DNA from 4 places in the Leptolyngbya sp. NIES-2104 genome. Region 4 is predicted to be linked to each of the others. Evidence: predicted binding sites of a transcription regulator. Region 4 holds the regulator's gene; each other region holds the start of a gene.

Region 1 (3,414 bases), 530 kb from region 4:
GATCGCTGTTTCAAGCTTTGCGATCGCTTCCGACTCAAAAGATTTTTGTCCTGCTCGATTTCAATCGCTCTTCGTCAGTTTCTAATGAGAAAATTGGCACTCAGACAGCAGCTTTGTCTCGTGAATATGGCATTCCAACCACGCTGTCTTGTCGTCCAGAGCAGTTTTCTCATGAAGCACCCGCATATAATCACGGATTATTTACACAGGCATTATTAGAAGGATTGCGATCGCATCAATGTTCAACGCTGTCCGCTCTAGAAGATTTCCTCAAACTGCGCTTACCAGAATTGTGTGATCACAGCGATCGACCGACTCAAGATCCGGTTCTCGTCGTCTCTGATCCCGATCAGCTTTATCAAGTGATCATGCCTGTGAACTGGGCAGAAACCGATTCTTGGACAGCGGCGGAATCGAATCCATTCGCGATCGAAGATGATCTTTATCTCACTGCTGAGAGCGATTCTCCGTTTGGGGATTTCTCCGCTCAACCGACGATCATGGGCGCGACTGCGGAAATCTCTCAAGAGGAAATTCCAGATCAATTCAGACTTGAACCTGTAGAAATCAATGATCCAGACCCGGTACCTGATCTAACAATTTCCGATCCAGTGCCGGATCTCACCCTTTCTGACCCGATCGATGATCCTTCTCCAATTCCACCTGAACCCGAAGGTCAGGATCAAATGTTTTGGGAACGGCTTCTATTCGGAGGCAGCGCAATTCTGCTCGTATTATTGCTCGGTGTCTTATTCCGCAACTGGTCAGCGTTCATGGGCGGACAGCAGCAGGCTGCAAAAACAGAACCCGCTCCAACAGTCGTCACTTCTCCCAGTCCAACAGCAGCATCTTCTGCCCAAATTCTGAATGAAGCGCGATCGCTCATCAAACCGACCCTTGCTTCTGATGCGAGTAAAGCGATCAATCGTGCCCGTGAAGTTCCGCCAAGCGATCCCCTTTACGCTCAGGCACAACAAGACATCGAGCGCTGGAGTCGGAACATTCTTGACATCGCTCGACAACGAGCCGCCCAGAAACAATTTCAACAAGCGATCGCAGCCGCACAACTCGTTCCCAAAGATCGCCCGGAAATCTACGCTGAAGCACAAAAAGCGATCCAACAATGGCGACGATCGCGATAAAAATTCTCTAACATCACCCGTTAGACTAGAGAAGTAACAGTCGCGAATCGATCATGAGGAGAAAGAATGATTAGCCCGGATCAAGTTGAGGCAATGATCAAAACAGGATTGCCGGATGCCCAGGTCGCGGTCGTTAGCCCGGATGGTGAGCATTTTGAAGTGACGGTAATCTCTTCTGAATTTGCTGGAAAACGGCGCGTTCAACAGCACCAACTTGTCTACGGTGCGGTCAAGCAAGCGATGGCATCTGAGGCGATTCATGCGCTTTCTCTCAACACGTTCACGCCCGAAGAATGGGCAACCAAAAACTAACGTTTACCCCCTCTTAAACTCCTATGTCAGACGCTCAAGAACGAATCAAAAGCCTGGTTGATAGCAACAAAATCATGGTGTTCATGAAGGGCAACAAGCTTATGCCCATGTGCGGATTTTCTAACAATGTTGTACAAATTCTCAACACGCTCGGTGTCCCTTACGAAACCGTAGACGTGCTGGAAAATCCCGACATCCGCCAAGGCATCAAAGAATTCTCGAACTGGCCCACCATTCCCCAGGTCTATATCAACGGGGAATTTATCGGCGGTTCGGACATCATGATCGAGATGTACCAGAAGGGCGAACTGCAACAACTCGTAGAAGTTGCCCTCGCTTCCTAGATCTCAACGAAGAAGGGGCACACACAAGCGCCCCTTTGATTCTTTATCGGTAATCAGGTTCCGGCATCACACTGTCAAAATTTGACGGATCATAAATGTAGCGCGTGATTTCCTCCTCAAGACGGTTGATTTGGTAGGGTTCCAACACGCTCGCGTGTCTGAGGGCAGACAAATACCCGTCTAAATAGAGCCGCATATCATCAAAGCGATAGCCACGGTTCCAGAGTTCGACAAGGTTGTCGGAGAGGCGTTGGTAGTAGCGGATCGTCAAAGAATCTTGAAGCATAGTGCGATCGACATGAAAGGATGCCGTTTGACATCTGACTCACTTTGGTATTACCTAAGCTTAACATTTCAGCTTGATGTCTCTCGGTTTGTATCGAAATTCTACAAATCGGAATACACAGCAATGGTTCGTCGTACAAACCGAGAGAGGCTGGGTAGCACCCGTTACAAATCGAAGGGATAAAGCTTTGATACCCTTATCTCAAGCATTTTGAGGATAATAGCCCCCGTGGGAGCCATTCACATACAAATCGTTGAAGGAAATCCGCACCTGCGATCGCTGCTTGGATGGCATCTCCAGCAGGCGGGCTACCAAGTGCACCAGTCAGCCGACTTACATCAAGCTAGAGAAGGGTTTTTGCTGCGGCAACCCAATCTCGTGATTCTCGATTCTGAAATGCCATCAGGCGACGGGTTGGAGTTTTGTCGCTGGCTCCAACAGCAGCAGTGTTTGATTCTCATGCTGTCAGCGCGGACGGCGGAATCGGATATTGTCGAAGGACTGCGATCGGGCGCGGATGATTATTTAACCAAGCCGTTCGGAATGCAGGAATTCCTCGCACGAGTGGAAGCTCTGATGCGACGGCAACGGGTCGCCGCTCCTCCGATCAATCTCGATTTTGGCGATCTGAAAATTGACCTCGTGCATCGTCGCGTGAGATTTAAGGGGGAATTGATCGAGCTAACGCCGCAGGAATTTAGCTTGCTGTATGTGTTAGCGCAGGCGGGCGGATCAGCGTTAAGTCGATCGGAGTTGTTAGAACGCGCTTGGCCCGATGAAATTGACAATCCTCGGACGGTTGACACTCATGTCTTGTCGCTGCGGAAAAAGGTCGAAATTGATCCGCGTCAGCCGAATTTGATTCAGACGGTGCGGAATGTTGGGTATCGACTAAATCTTGAGATTTTGAATGTGGCAATGCCTGCTCAAAATGGGCATATGAGGAAACCTGCGACCGCTCCGGTGTCTCGGATGGCTTCAGTTCCCCGCCCTCGGATGTGATGCTCGATCGTGCTGCACACTCAAGAAGCCTTTGATTTTGGTGGGTAGGCGAACACATCCACAGAAATGGATTTAATGGGTTTTGCCTCACTGTGCAGCATGACGCGAATTCGCTCAGTCGTTTCTCGACTAAAGATTTCTTCCCCACAGTGAGAACACACCAGTGAGGGGATTTGCTCAACTAGGTAAAACTTTCCATCGATTTCAAAAATCTCATCCACTAATTCTTCAAGAGATCCTTCTGAATGACAAACATGGCACTTAGGCATTATTTTCTTTGACGGAATAGAGCATGGGTTCAGGTTGGGCAATCTACCAATGCTCAGAA
Region 2 (3,414 bases), 1.7 Mb from region 4:
CTTTCGACAAATCGGGGATCGCGACGAGTAATGATATCGAAATACTTTGAACTGAGTGAAAATCCAGTCGCTTCACGGGCAGGTGTATCTCCGTAATACTGAATGAAATTGAGAAACGTCCAATTTGCCATTAGATTGTCAAATCCGAAACTGGGCAATCGGCTAAGAAGATTTAGGCGTAATCTTTCCTGTTCTTCTGCCTGTTGTGGCGTATCAAGAGAAATCGAAGGCTGTTTGAGACGATCGAACTGAATTGCGACCACTCCAGCGATCGCAATTCCTCCAATTACGCAGTGCCCAATAATACTTAAAACTTCCTTCCAAGTTCGTTTAATACTGACAACCACGACCCTGAACTCCTCAGTTTAAGAAAGCTTAATGAAACTCAGCCCGAAACCCTAGAACAATTTGCCAAAATTCCGCTAGATTGTCTTAAAGGTTGCAACTGCCCAACGGAAGCTAAGCCATATTAATCTGTATGGCTGGTTTTATACTCAGAGACACTTGATCAACTGTCCTAAAATTGTCACACCATCTGGAATTTCACTGTGTACCCTGTATCTAGACTTTTAGGGTTCCAGTAATTTCTCTCACTCCTTCATCTAATTTGCTGATTTAATCACTGGCAATTTAAATTCATCTGTGTCACCCTGTTTGCAGGTGTGATTTTTGATTTACGAACTGTCCACTCCTCGTTCCTCTACACTCAATGAATCGACCCACCCGACGTGTTTCGCTGCTCCAAGTTGCTCTCTGTAGTGGTGTCATTGCGGCGACCGCTACCGGAACTGTATTCACCGCCGATCGCTCTGTAAAAGCGGCTCTCCAAGACAGCCCGAAATCAGTTCTCGATGAGGCATGGCAAATCGTCAACCGCGAATACGTGGATGGCACTTTTAATAAAAATGATTGGCAAGCGGTCAGACAATCGCTGCTCGGTCGAGAATATCCTTCACGCCAACAGGCATATACTGCCCTGCGAGATGCTCTGAAGAAGCTGGATGATCCCTATACCCGCTTCATGGACCCGAAACAGTTTGAAGCCTTGACCAATCAGACTTCTGGCGAACTGTCTGGGGTTGGGATTCGCCTCGAACAAAATGAAAAAACGAAGGTTCTGACCGTCGTTGAACCGTTGGAAAATTCCCCAGCGATTCGAGCGGGGATCAAAACGGGCGATCGCGTTCTTTCGATTAACGGTCGTTCTACGAAAGGAATGAGCGTCGAAGATGCCTCGAATCTGATTCGCGGGGAAGCCGGAACGAAAGTCACGCTTCAAATCGGACGCGATGGCGCTACAAACTTTGATTTGCCACTGACTCGTGCCCGGATTGAACTGCAAGCGGTTCGATCCAGCGTCAAACAAGAAGGCAAGAACAAGATTGGCTACATTCGCTTATCAGAATTCAGCAGTCATGCGGCTGAGCAGATGGAGCGGGCGATTCGTAACCTGAACGATCAGAAAGTGGATGCGTTCGTGTTGGATCTGCGCGGAAATCCGGGCGGATTGCTGCAAGCGAGTATTGATATCAGCCGGATGTGGTTGGATCAAGGCGCGATCGTGAAAACTGTGAACCGTCAAGGTGTGGGCGACACGGCTTATGCACGTGGACGACAATTGACGAAATTACCAGTGGCAGTGATCGTCGATGGTCGATCGGCAAGTTCGAGTGAAATTCTCGCGGGTGCGCTGAAAGACAATAAGCGTGGCACGATTGTTGGCAGTCAAACCTTCGGAAAGGCATTAGTGCAATCGGTGCATTCGCTTTCGGATGGTTCGGGATTGGCAGTGACGATCGCGCACTACTACACACCGAATGGAACGGATATCAGCCACAAAGGAGTCACTCCCGATGTGAAAGTTGATTTGTCGGATGCTCAGCAGAAATTCTTGGCAACCAATCCCAAACTGATTGGTACGCCTCAAGATCCTCAGTATGCGCGGGCGTTGAATTTCTTGGAGCGGACAGCACTGGCAAAACCAGGAGCACAACAAGCTTCACAGCGATCGAATCCGGCAAATCGCGAGTAGTTTTTAGTGTTGGATGAAAGAATCGATCGTTCTTCGGAGCGATCGATTTTTTGTTGAACTTGAAAAGTTCTTTATCCAATGCGTAACCCGCATCGACATGATACGGTTCCCTCATTTTGAAAAAATTCTGTAACTAAAATTACAAAATGAACTGGGGGATCTCATAGGCTGAAACTGGCAACGCAGCAGACTAGCTTGTATGACGAAACAGAATTTAGTCGTGATCGGGAATGGGATGGTGGGTCACAAGTTCCTAGAGCGGATGATCGAGAACGAATCATCCGAGTGGAATTTGATCACGTTCTGCGAAGAATCGCGGATGGCTTACGATCGCGTTAATCTCAGCGGATTTTTTGCAGGGAAAACGGCGGACGATCTCTCGCTGGTCGAGTCAGATTTTTATGCAAAGCATGGCGTTCAGATCTATGTTGGAGATAAGGCTGTTGGGATCGATCGCGATCGCAAAACCGTCACTTCCGCCAATGGTGTCACTCTTCGTTATGACAAGCTCGTTCTTGCTACCGGATCGTTTCCATTTGTGCCGCCGATCCAAGGCAGGGAGACGGAAGGGACGTTCGTGTATCGCACCATTGATGATCTCGAAGCGATCGCAGCCTACGCCCAATCATGTCGAACTGGCGTGGTTGTTGGGGGCGGTCTGCTCGGATTGGAATGCGCGAATGCGTTGAAGAATTTAGGGCTAGAAACTCATGTGGTTGAGTTTATGCCCCGATTGATGCCCGTTCAGGTGGACGATGCGGGTGGGGCATTACTGAAGCAAAATATCGAAGCGATCGGCGTTTCGGTTCATACAAGCAAATCGACGACGGAAATTGTGAGCGAAAACGGGCGCGTCGATCGAATGCTGTTTGCAGATGGTACGGAACTGCACACAGACATGATCGTATTTTCGGCGGGGATTCGTCCGAGGGATGAAATGGCGCGATCGTGCGGTTTGTCGGTCGGTGAACGCGGTGGAATTGTCATTAACGAGAATTGCCAGACTTCGGACGCGGATATTTATGCGATCGGGGAATGTGCCCTCTATGAGAATCGCATCTATGGTTTAGTTGCTCCGGGTTATTCGATGGCGACTGTGGCAGCGGATCATCTTTGTAGTCTCCAGGGCAATCAGTTCACAGGCGCAGATATGTCTACAAAGCTCAAATTGTTGGGTGTAGATGTGGCGAGTTTTGGGGATGCGTTTGCGAAGACAGGGGGCGCGAAAGAAATTGCGATCGTCGATTCGGTTCAAGGCACTTACAAAAAGTTAGTGGTTGATCAAACCGGGAAGACGCTGCTTGGTGGAATCCTAGTCGGAGATGCTTCGGCATACGGCAATCTGGTTCAATTGATGCAGAATCAAATTACCTTGCCGCCGC
Region 3 (3,414 bases), 3.3 Mb from region 4:
ATCACACGGAATGCCTGACTGCACTCGTGCTCCCAAACATGCTTCGTGTCCGACTTTGCCACCCATCCAAATATCAACGGCTTCGACGACTTGCCCATTTTTACGAGCTTTCGTTCCCATGAGTCCGATGTCTGCGACTTGCGGCTGTCCACAGGAGTTCGGGCAGCCTGTCCAGTGAATCCGAACGGGTTGCGGCAGGGTTAATTCTGCTTCGAGTGCTTTGATCGTCGCCAAGGCGCGATTTTTGGTTTCGATCAAGGCAAAGCCGCAGAACTGACTCCCTGTACAAGAAACCAGCCAGCGCGAGACTGGATCAGGCTCGATCGAGAAACGGTCTTGCAATAAAGGTTCTTTTAATAATGCTGCTAAACGCGAATCAGGAACATTCGGAATAATCAGATTTTGTTCAACTGTAAATCGGAGTTCACCGCTACCATAAACATCTGCCATTCGCGCTAGTTCAAATAGTTCGTGAGCATCAAGCCGACCGATCGGAATGTGCAGACCCACATAGTTCAAACCCGGTTGTTTCTGCCGATGCACGCCGATGTGATCGCGCTTGTCGATCGTGATTTCGTCGGTCTCCGCAGCAGGCTCAAATGTTCGCCCGAATTGTTGTTCGACTTGCGATCGAAACTTTTCAATGCCCCAACTATCAATCAAATACATCAAGCGCGATTTCTGTCGATTCGCTCTTAATCCATGATTGCGATACACCAGTAAAATTGCTTTGCACACCTCGACGACATCATCCGGTGCTACCCAAGCATTGAGCGGCACTGCTTCTTGATAGCGCTTCGGTGAAAACATGCCGCCTACGATCACATTAAAGCCAATTTGATCCTGTTTGTAAGCGGGAATAAAGGCGAGATCATTGGTTTCGGCATGAACGGAATTATCGCGACAGCCCGCGATCGCAATGTTGAATTTTCTCGGCAGATTTGTAAACGCAGAGTTTCCCGCTCCCATGTTGGTAATCATGTCTTGCACTGCTCGACACAAGCCACGAGTATCAATCAGTTCATCCGCTTCTAGCCCTGCGACTGGCGATCCGGTCACATTTCGCACATTATCGACTCCGGTTTGAACACTGGTCATTCCCGCTTGTTCAAATCGGCGAAAGATATCCGGAGCATCTTCGATCCGAACGCCGCGCAGTTGAATGTTTTGGCGCGTCGTGATGTCGGCATTGCCATCGGCTCCATAGCGCTGCACAATTTCTGCTAGCACTCGTAAATGATTGCTTGGTAGAACCCCGTTTGCAGTCCGCATTCTGAGCATAAATCGTCCGGGTGTGACTTCGCGGTAAAACAATCCCAGCACCCGCAAGCGGAAATCGCGATCGGGTTCCTCGATCGCTTCCCAGCCAATTTTGGCAAGCAATTCTAGCTCTTGCTTTAAAACTAAGCCATCTTTCTCTGCTTTAATCCGCTCAAATTTATTTTGTGTTTTAACGGGAGGGGCTTCAGTCGTCAGATTTTCAAATTGATTAATTGCTTCGGTGTCGGTCAACTGTTCTGATGCACTAGCAGTCTTAGAGATGCCGGTCATGTGTTTATCTCCATAGCACAGTGAGCAAGGTTGCACTGGGGCAAACTTGCGCGATCGAACACGTATCCAAACAGGGGATTAAAAGTCTTCTTGACTAAGGTATGCAATTCAATCCATTGCTTTAGTAAGGATAGATACAAAGCACAGCAATCTTGCCCAAATCTACCTTTTGACGGAATCAATAGATTTCCTGCACGAATTTTACTCAGGGCATCCATGCAGTACATGTAATACCGAGTCAATCTGTAGCGATCAAAGATTAATTTGGTATGAGCGGGGGTTTGAAAAGTATAAAAAGTTTCTTCGCTTCGATTGCTTCCCGCCCTGAAATGAATTTCGGGCTAACCGTGGAAAGTCTACTGAAGTAGACTGGGAGCCAGTTTCAGTCTCTTAGTTCTTTTCAAAGGACTTTCGTCGATTAGCCCGAAATTCATTTCAGGGCGGGATGTGGCAACGAACGACAACTTTTCAAACATCCTCTAATTCCGCCCAACGAGATTGGGAAAGCCTACCCGGATGATAAACTGTGGACATTCCGTTCTGAAAGCTCGTCTAACGTCCGAAGCGATCCGCTGGAGTCTGTCTGTATCCGTAAGATCGGGGTATGTCACCCAACACCATTTTGAGTACGGTAAGCAAGGAGCGCGATCGTGTCTGATTTACCTTCGGTTGAAGTGAGTGAAGGCGTTAAGCAAGAGCCATCGACGCGCAATGAAACCGATCGCGGGCAATTGTTAGAAACGCTGCTCGAACTGTCACCCGATGCCGTTTTGGTCACGAATTCTAGCGGCGCTCTCATCGAAGTCAACGATCGCGCCTGTGCACTATTTGGGTATAGACGCGAAGAATTGTTGGGAGCAACAATCAATGTACTTTTGCCTGAAGCATCTCGACTCACCGGGGGCAATTCTGAAACTTGGCAGGGCTTGCATCAGAACGGTAGCCAAATTCCAGTAGAGGTGAGCAGTAAAACTTTACCCAATGGCGGCTGGGTTGCGGTTGTCCGAGATGGTCGCGAACGATCGCGGATCAAAGACGAACGCCAACAAGCCGAAGCCGAAATCAAGCGGCTCAATCAAGAACTGGCACGGCGCGTCAGTGAACTACAAACCATTCTCGACGCGGCTCCGGTCGGGATTGCGATCGCAGAAGATCTAACTTGCCAAACCATTCGGGCGAATGCGTTTGCTGAAGCGATATTAAGCGTGCCGCCCGCTGCCAACGTTTCTGCCACCGGAGCGCAAGCCGAAACCCTTCCCTTTCGCCAACTCCGCAACGGACAAGAGATTCCCGGCGAAGAATTGCCGATGCAAGTTGCAACCGCTCAAGGTGTCGAAGTCCGCGATGTCGCAATTCAAATGGTGCGATCGGATGGCGCAGTCTTTGATTGGTGGGTCAATGCCGTGCCGTTATTCGATGAAGTGGGGGCGGTGCGGGGGTGTGTAGCTGCTTTTATGGACATTACGGAACGCAAACGCATCGAAGCAATGCTGCGTCAGAAAGAACAGCAGCTACAGCAATTGATCGATGCCTTGCCGCAAATTGTTTGGGTGAGTAATGCGATCGGAGGATTGGAATACCTAAATCAGCAGTGGTGCGAGTATTCGGGACTAACCCCAGAGCAAAGCCGTGATCAGACCCTCGTTGCCCAAGTGCATCATCCAGACGACTCAGCCAGGATGGTTGAGCAGTGGAACATTGCACTCAAAACTCAGCAACCTTACGAAGTCGAAGCGCGACTGAGACGCGCCGATGGAGCGTATCGCTGGTTTTTGATTCGATGTGTGCCGAACTGCAATTCTCAAGGCGAAATTACGGCTTGGTTTGGCACTTCGACGGATATTCACGATCGCAAATTAGCTC
Region 4 (3,414 bases):
TTACATCTCGACTGCTCGAAACTGAGGTGCACATTCTAGGATTTGCGTTTGACCCAGATCATTGTGCGATCGCGTCTTATCTTCAAGGGTCGGCTCCTCAAGGCGATCGTGCTCAGGCAGCGCGAGTGATTCGAGCAATTCATCAAGCAGGCGGGCTTGCGGTGTTGGCGCATCCGGCTCGATATCGTCGATCGGCGAATGAGTTGATTCCAGCCGCTGCGATGGTCGGAATTGATGGGGTGGAAACGTTTTACGCCTACAACAATCCGAAGCCCTGGATGCCCAGCCCGAAAGAAACGACGCGGGTGACAGAGTTAAAGACAGAGCTTGGATTGCTCAGTTCTTGTGGAACCGATACGCATGGCATGAGCTTGTTACAGCGGCTTTAGAGGGTGTTTGAAAAGTATAAAAAGTCTTTTCGCTCTCGTTTGCCTCCCGCCCTGAAATGAATTTCGGGCTAACCGACGAAAGTCTACTGAAGTAGACTGGGAGCCAGTTTCAGTCTCTTAGTCCTTTTCAAAGAACTTTCGCCGATTAGCCCGAAATTCTATTTCAGGGCGGGACGTTGCGACAAACAAGAACTTTTCAAACGTCCTCTTAAGGAGTTCGATCGAGGGGCGATCGATTCTGAGCAACAGCGATGATCGTCTTTTCGATTCGGTTCTGTCGTGTCTCAGATCGTTTCGCGCTCTCGATCCAATAGAGAATCACTTTCTTTGTCGAGTTGCTGAACGCCTCGAAATTTTGTTGTACGATCGCATTTTTTCCCAACGCTTCGATCAAATCTGGCGGTAAGATTAGCGCCTCGATCGCATCTAAAGAAGTCCAAGATCCATCGAGTTTTGCCGCTTCAATTTTTTTACTCCCCGCTTCGGTCATTAAGCCCTGTTCGATTAATTCGTCGATGTATTGCTTGTTCAATTTTGACCAAACACTTTTGGGTTTTCGAGGTGTAAAAATCTGCATATAGCGATCGTCATCGAGCGATTTCGCCTTACTGTCGATCCAGCCAAAACAAAGCGCTTCCTTTACAGCTTCAGGATATCGGACGCTCGGCTTACTGCTTTTCACTTTGTAGTAAATTAGCCAAATTCCGATCGCAGTTTCATGATTTTGTTGCAGCCAATTTCGCCAAGTGGCGCGGTCGATCACTTCTATTTTTTCTAGCTGGTCTTCAAATCTGGGCATGGTTGAAAATGCTGACTTTCTTACTTAGGAGAATTAACAATTCCTTAAGGGTTGCGTCTACATCCTGGTGGCTTTCACGGTATGATGTGTGGAAATTATTGCAGTTCTCAAAAAGAAGACCTCAATATTACTGAAAATAGCGCACCTGAACTCAGAAAATTTACGGAGATTTTCAAAATCAGAGCAAAAATGTAGCGCAGTGTACAAAAACCATTTGAGGACTCAGTTTTAGTGGTCTAAAGTCATCGATTGTTCACAAAGTGCACATCGCGTTACTGACTCGGTAAACTGCTCCAGTTTCACTCGATACGATAAGGAAAGAAATGGTAGTGACCAAGGATAGACCGCTCGCAACAATGTTTCGTCAGATCGGGGGAGGTGCGTATCCTCCTGTTATTGAGACGTTTGAACGCGGTAAGACAATCTTTTTTCCGGGTGATCCAGCGGAACGAGTCTATTTTCTCGTTAAGGGTGCGGTCAAACTCTCACGGGTCTACGAAGCAGGCGAAGAAATTACAGTAGCGCTGTTAAGAGAAAATAGCGTGTTCGGGGTGTTATCGCTGATTACCGGACAGCGTGCCGATCGCTTTTATCACGCGGTCGCATTTACCCCGGTTGAATTGCTTTCAGTGCCGATCGAACAAGTCGAAAAAGCTCTGAAAGAAAACCCAGAACTTTCGATGTTAATGCTCAAAGGCTTATCATCGCGGATTCTTCAGACCGAGATGATGATTGAAACCTTGGCACACCGAGACATGGGATCACGCCTGGTGAGTTTTCTTTTGATTCTGTGTCGTGATTTTGGTGTGCCGACGCAAGAAGGAATCATGATCGATTTGAAACTGTCGCATCAAGCGATCGCAGAAGCGATCGGATCAACTCGTGTAACGGTTACTCGATTATTGGGTGATTTGCGGCAAGACAAAATGATTTCGATTCACAAGAAAAAGATCACCGTTCACAATCCTGTAACGCTGAGTCAACAATTCACCTAATTCGCTTAAAATTCTTTCCTGAAGGACGCGCCCGAAGTTTAGAGGGAACAGGCATAATGAAAGGCGGGTCTAGAATTGCCTCAGACCGTTTTGGGTGGGGGATGACTTGGGAGTAGTATGTCCGATGTCGGGCTGATTTTAATTCTGGTGGTGCTGGTGTTGGGGGGAGCGATCGCGACAATTGGCGATCGTTTAGGAACCCGTGTGGGAAAAGCCCGCCTCAGTTTGTTCAATCTCCGCCCTAAGCAAACCGCTGTCGTCGTCACGATCTTAACCGGAACGCTAATTTCTGCTTCGACGCTGGGCGTGTTGCTGCTGGCGAGTAAGACCTTCCGGGAAATGCTGCTGAACTTCGGACGGATTCAGTCGGAATTGCGCGATCGAGGACGCGATTTAGAAAAAGTGTCGGCTGATTTGAAAGCGACTGATGCCCAGAAAGCTCAGGTCGAGAAGCAACTGACAGAAGCGCGATCGGAACGTGCTCAAGTCGAAGAACAGCTCAAACGAATTAATGCCAATTTGCAGACCTCGATTGATCGGCAACGGGAAACCAATGCTCAACTGCGAACGACGGAAGCTCAGCGCGATGCAACTCGTCGTCAATTAGAGACGGTTTCGGGTCAAGCTGAGAAGCTGCGGACTGAAATCGCTCAACTGCAATCCGAACAAGACAAATTGATTGAACAGCGCGATCAGGTGAAGACCCAGATTGCAGCGCGAGATGAAGAAATTGCAGAGCGGACACGAGTGATCGAACAGCGCGATCGCGAAATTAGTGAACGCGATCGCGTGATTGCAGAACGTGGAGAAAATCTGAAACGATTGGAATCACAACGTGCCGCGCTGACTGAGGCGCTCCAGCAATTCGGGCGAGATGTGCAACTGGTTCGGAGCGGTGATTTAGCGATCTATCGCACACAAGTCTTATCTTCTGCGGTTGTGCGTGTGGTCGAACCCGGAGGCGCAAGAGCAGCGGTTGATCAACTGTTACAGTATGCGAATCGGGCGGCAATTCAATCGCTACAACCGGGGCGAAATGATCAAGTTGTCCAAATTCCGATCGCAGAAGTGGAAGGCTTGATTCGGCAGATTAGTGACGGTCAGGATTATCTGGTTCGTGTGCAAGCCCGCGCCAACTATGTGAAGGGCGAAAATAGCGCGGTGTTTGTTTATGTCAATGCGGTTCCGAATCGGGTGGTATTTCTCGAAGGAGATACGATCGCATCGCAAA

The links. The regulator NtcA, encoded in region 4, controls nitrogen genes in cyanobacteria. The targets are predictions, from matches to a motif close to TTTGTANNNNNNNNTACAAA.
Region 1: the regulator NtcA is predicted to act here: its motif matches at 2,236-2,255, upstream of NIES2104_RS13135 (DUF6761 family protein).
Region 2: the regulator NtcA is predicted to act here: its motif matches at 2,159-2,178, upstream of nirB (nitrite reductase large subunit NirB).
Region 3: the regulator NtcA is predicted to act here: its motif matches at 1,673-1,692, upstream of NIES2104_RS27075 (ferredoxin--nitrite reductase).

What each region holds. Positions count from the first base shown of each region.
Region 1 is NZ_BBWW01000001.1:2,816,416-2,819,829, reverse strand. Features, by position in the region: gene NIES2104_RS13150 (caspase family protein) at 1-1,142, shown strand, start outside; gene NIES2104_RS13145 (BolA family protein) at 1,209-1,454, shown strand; gene grxD (Grx4 family monothiol glutaredoxin) at 1,478-1,798, shown strand; gene NIES2104_RS13135 (DUF6761 family protein) at 1,842-2,084, opposite strand; gene NIES2104_RS13130 (response regulator transcription factor) at 2,313-3,086, shown strand; gene NIES2104_RS13125 (YgiT-type zinc finger protein) at 3,107-3,355, opposite strand; gene NIES2104_RS13120 (hypothetical protein) at 3,399-3,414, opposite strand, start outside.
Region 2 is NZ_BBWW01000001.1:617,693-621,106, forward strand. Features, by position in the region: gene NIES2104_RS03000 (hypothetical protein) at 1-347, opposite strand, end outside; gene ctpB (carboxyl-terminal processing protease CtpB) at 710-2,032, shown strand; gene nirB (nitrite reductase large subunit NirB) at 2,232-3,414, shown strand, end outside.
Region 3 is NZ_BBWW01000001.1:5,635,422-5,638,835, reverse strand. Features, by position in the region: gene NIES2104_RS27075 (ferredoxin--nitrite reductase) at 1-1,551, opposite strand, end outside; gene NIES2104_RS27070 (PAS domain S-box protein) at 2,202-3,414, shown strand, end outside.
Region 4 is NZ_BBWW01000001.1:2,290,111-2,293,524, reverse strand. Features, by position in the region: gene NIES2104_RS10565 (PHP domain-containing protein) at 1-389, shown strand, start outside; gene NIES2104_RS10560 (YdeI family protein) at 598-1,188, opposite strand; gene ntcA (global nitrogen regulator NtcA) at 1,512-2,183, shown strand; gene NIES2104_RS10550 (DUF3084 domain-containing protein) at 2,301-3,414, shown strand, end outside.